2 regions of the Pseudoalteromonas simplex genome follow, and region 1 is predicted to be linked to the other one. Evidence: riboswitches for the same ligand, from Rfam matches in the RefSeq annotation. Region 1 holds a riboswitch; the other holds the start of a gene.
The links. Region 1 has a riboswitch for lysine ahead of lysC (lysine-sensitive aspartokinase 3). Riboswitches for the same ligand answer to the same signal wherever they lie in the genome.
Positions count from the first base shown of each region.

Region 2: it holds a riboswitch for lysine, as region 1 does, so the genes downstream of both, dapA (4-hydroxy-tetrahydrodipicolinate synthase) here and lysC (lysine-sensitive aspartokinase 3) in region 1, are expected to answer to the same signal.

Region 1 covers NZ_JADILN010000002.1:374,106-376,483, forward strand. The annotation lists gene lysC (lysine-sensitive aspartokinase 3) at 1-1,215, opposite strand, end outside; lysine riboswitch at 1,297-1,469, opposite strand; gene nhaD (sodium:proton antiporter NhaD) at 1,558-2,378, opposite strand, start outside.
Region 2 covers NZ_JADILN010000004.1:464,008-466,385, reverse strand. The annotation lists gene IRQ78_RS11385 (2,3,4,5-tetrahydropyridine-2,6-dicarboxylate N-succinyltransferase) at 1-125, opposite strand, end outside; gene dapA (4-hydroxy-tetrahydrodipicolinate synthase) at 140-1,024, opposite strand; lysine riboswitch at 1,162-1,358, opposite strand; gene IRQ78_RS11375 (DNA-3-methyladenine glycosylase I) at 1,542-2,237, shown strand; gene IRQ78_RS11370 (protein adenylyltransferase SelO) at 2,246-2,378, shown strand, end outside.

The sequences.
Region 1 (2,378 bases):
ACGTAATTGAATTTCCGAACCAATTAAAGCCACCAGCGTTAAGTTATTTTCAACCGATACATGACAAAACTCAGAAAGCTTATCTAAACAGGCTTGATCAAGCTCTGGACGTGATGCATTCGGTGCGTTATCCAAAGTAATTGCAACACTGATCTCTGAGGTAGTAACTAAATCAACCGAAATGTTAAATTCGCTTAAAATGGTGAATACACGGGCTAAGAAACCGCTCGCAAGGAGCATTTCAGGGCTTTTAACCGTTAATAGAATTTGGTTTTTACGCTGTGTTACCGCACGAATACCTGGTTGCTGAGACTTTTCTTTTTCAATCCATGTACCACCTAATTGCGGCTCACGGCTTGAACCTACAAACACACTAATATGACTACGGCTTGCCGGTAAAATAGTAGCAGGATGCAGTACTTTCGCACCAAACGTTGCCATTTCTGCCGCTTCATCAAAGCTTAAGCGTGCAATTGGGCTTGCTTTAGCGCATAAACGCGGATCAGTACTGAAAATACCGACTACATCGGTCCAAATATGCACGCTTTTTGCGTTAATTGCTTCAGCGAGTAATGCAGCACTGTAATCTGAACCACCACGGCCTAAGGTGGTTGTTTGATTATGTTCATTGCTACCAATAAAACCTTGGGTTACCACAACATGGTCATCAAGTAGCGGCACTAAATGCTCTTTAGCAGCCGCAGCGGTTGCAGCAACATTTGGGGTAGCTTTAGCAAATTGGCTATCTGTTTTTAGCACTTTACGTACATCAAAACGCACCGCATCAAGACCTTGACCGCGTAATACTTGAGTAAATAAATACGATGATAAACGCTCGCCAAAGCTCAGTAGTTCATCTTGATCTGCTACTGACTTTGTCCCGTCTGATGCTAGCTTTTGAAAAGCCTTAAGCGTTTCATTAAAGCCATGTGCTAAATCAGCATCCAGTGACAGCTCTGCCAAGATTGCTTCTTGAATGGCGACAACGCCAGTAATGTGCTCATCACGTTCAGCCGCACTCAAATCAGCTTTACACAATGCAACTAAATGGTTTGTCACACCCGCACTGGCACTCACAGCAACTATACGTACTTGATTATCAGCACAAATGATTTCTGCGCAGCGGCTCATGGCATCAAAGTTAGCTACACTGGTGCCACCAAATTTTGCAACAACGTAATCTGATTTTCTGTTGGCGGCTAATTGGGTATTCATGTCGTCTCCTTTTGTGGAAAACTATCCACAGTAATTCAAGAAGAACTCGGCAAGGGGGTGCTTTGAAAATAAAGAGTAGTCCATGCCAGAAGCTCTCCACCTAGTTTGGTGACAGTTTTGAGGATTCAGCCCCATAAACCGAAAAATAACCGTGACGTCCGGTTAATTTTCTCGGCGAGTACTTCCCTCATTAATGGTCATCGGCGTTCGTCACCTCACATTAATTACCTAAGTATCGCACCTCTTCTGAATGTTAAGTTAACACCTGGTTAAAATAACAAAGCCTGCTGTTAAAAGCAGGCTTCGAAAGTTAACGTTTAGACGTCTAGCTGTCAAGTTGTTTTATGAAATTAAACTGCCCGCTAAGTGCGAACCGTAATAACCAAAGGTATAAGCAATTAATAAATAAACCGACATTTTAAGATAGCTCATAAAGGTCAGTGCTTTTACCTTACTCATGGCAATAATACCTGCCGCAGAGCCGATAATAAGCATTGAGCCACCGACCCCAGTTGCGTAAGTAAACGACAGCCATTGCTGAGGGCTCATCACAATATCAGCTTTTAAAAGTGCTGCAGTGAGAGGTACGTTATCTACCGCCGCTGATAATAGCCCCATTAAATAGTTGGCGTATTCTGGTGCCATCAATTCATAAAGGTGAGTAAATTTAGCAAGCATACCGACTTCTTTTAATGCACCAACGAGTAATAATACCCCGACGAAGAACAATAAGGTGTCGTATTCAATTTCACGAATATAATCGATGATTTTTTTGTTTACGTCTTTTTTGCGCATTAAAAATTGCGCAACCAAAAACATAAGTGATAAACCAAATAAAAAGGTTAACAGCGGCGGCACACTATAAAGCACACTCAAAGTTAACGTGGCAATAATCGTCGAGAAGAAGATAACCGCAATGGTAATATCTGTTTTTTCGATACGACGGGCAGCTTGTTTTTCAAACACAACATTACCCGACATACCCACCGACAACATTGCCGCCAGCAGTGCAACACTTGTCAGTGCAGGGGCAATTAATAATAGTAGATTAGCAATGGTGACTTTTTCGTCTAAGAAAATCATCAAGGTTGTCACATCACCGGTGATCAACGACACCCCACCCGAGTTAACACTAAATACAATTAAGGTCGCATACTTTATTA
Region 2 (2,378 bases), on a different contig from region 1:
TTTTTAAAGGCTTCTAAAATGCCTTGTTTAACTTCAACATTGGCGTGCCAGTTGCCGTTCTCGTCTTGTGTTGCCGCGCGAACTGCGCCTGATTCTAAGTTGTTTAATAATTCTAACCAGCTCATGATAAAACCTGTTTTTAGTTCCAAGATAAAATTGTGTTGTTTGCGTGGGTGATGCTGTCTGTTTGCTCAAGCTCTAAATGCGTAAGCGGCGGACGTAAATGCGGGGTATTTATTTTACCTTGCAGGTGCATCAGTACTTTTACGGGGATTGGATTTGCCACAGCGAATAAACTTTGAATCGCTTGCGACCAATCGGTGAATAGATTTGGGTATTGACCACTTAAACTGCGTTTAACAAACTCATGGGTTTGACTCGGCCAAGCATTCGCGGCAACCGAAACTAAACCTTTTGCTCCTGCTTGAGCAAAATACGGCATAAGAGCATCATCGCCACTAAATATGGCCAGTGTTGGCGATGCCGTTCTAAAGCCTTCAAATTTGCTAATGTCGCCACTGGCTTCTTTTAAAGCCCAAAGATTTTTGTGGTCAGCAAGGTTTTTGATCACCTGCGGTGAAATCTCAACTGCACTGCGTCCAGGTACGTTATACAGCATACATGGGTGATTACTTGCATCAAGAAGGCTTTCAAACCAATGTGTTTGGCCAACTACCCCAGGTTTTGCATACAGAGGTGAGCCCAATAGATAGCCATGAATAGGTAGTTGGTTGCAGTATTCAACCCAAGCAACTTGTTGCTTGAGGTTCATGCCGCCCACAGCAACCATGAGTGGTACACTCGGTGCTAATTGGCAAACATGCTCAACGATGGCTTGTTGCTCTTTGAGTGAAAGCGCCAGTCCTTCACCGGTACTGCCAAGTAATAAAATGCCGTTATTTGCATCTTGCTGCTCAGCGACCAGTTGTTCAAGGGCCGTGTAATCGACCTCGCCAGATTCAGAAAATGGCGTGACAAGCGCTGTCCATAATGGATAGTCGTTTAAATCAAAATTGTTGATCATCTCTCACGAACTTATAAGGTATTCGAAGAGTTTATGCGGGAACATTTGAATGGAGCCGCATGTCGTCGTTCGAACAAGGTATAATTCGAAGAGCGAATGGGCTTAAAATAATAAAGACGCGACGGCCTTATTATACTAAGACCAGAAGCTCTCCACCAAACTAATCAATAGCACTTTGCTATTGTTGGTGACAGTCGCTGGGATTCAGCCCAGTCGCCCGAAATAAGCACCTCACAAACGGTGTTACTTCTCGGCGTTAATTCCCCTCACGTATGATCAACAGAGTCTGTGCTCTTCCCATACGCTACCTGAATAACGCACCTCTTCCAGCCCTTTATGCTCGCTTTAAAGGTTAAAGCCAACATACTTAAATAGGGTATTTGCAGCGATTAAAGCATTTTAGCCGTCTAGGTGTCAAGGCGAGGAATTTGTTTTTTAGTGACCGAATTTGCAACATGGTTACGTATAACCGTGTTTTTACGTACACTTAGCGCTAACCAAATCAATTGGAAAAATGATGGAAAAATTTAACGATATTTATCAACGAGCCGTATCTCGAAAGGGCAGTGAAGAAATGCTGCAAGCACTGTTATCAAACCCGCTCGACGATGCTGATATTGCTAAAATGCATGACGATTTATGGTTAGAAGAGTTCACGCGTAAAGTCTTTCAAAGCGGTTTTTATTGGTCTGTTATCAATAATAAATGGGCTGGTTTTCGTGATGTGTTTTGGGATTTCAGTGTAGAAAAATTGTTGATGATGCCGCCAGATATGCTCGAGCAAAAAGCCAGTGATGAGCGAATTGTTCGTAATTTTAAAAAAGTACAAACGATCCCAGAAAATGCGTACATGATCCACGAAGTTGCTGAGAAGCATGGCAGCTTTAGCCAATTTATTGCAGATTGGCCTACTGACAATATTATTGGTTTGTGGGCTTATCTTAAAAAGCATGGTGCGCGTTTAGGGGGAAATACTGGCCCATACGCTTTACGAGCGCTTGGTAAAGATACTTTTTTACTTTCTCGGGATGTAGAAGCCTATTTGCGTGCCCATGAGTTGATAGATGGCGGCTTACAAACTAAAAAGTCACTGCAAGCAGCGCAAGATTTTTTCAACGAATTACAACAGCAAAGCGGTTACAGCCTGCAGGCACTAAGCCAACTAGTGGCCTATGGTGTAGGCGATAATCGTGTGGGTGTCGCAACACGTTAAGGACAGTTATGAAACTGCAAACTCGATACACAGATATTAGTGAACTACTTGCTATCAAGGATATGCCGAGCGCCGTTGCCGAGCCGCAATTACTGCTATTTAATGACAAGCTAGCTGATAATTTCGCAATTAAACACGACA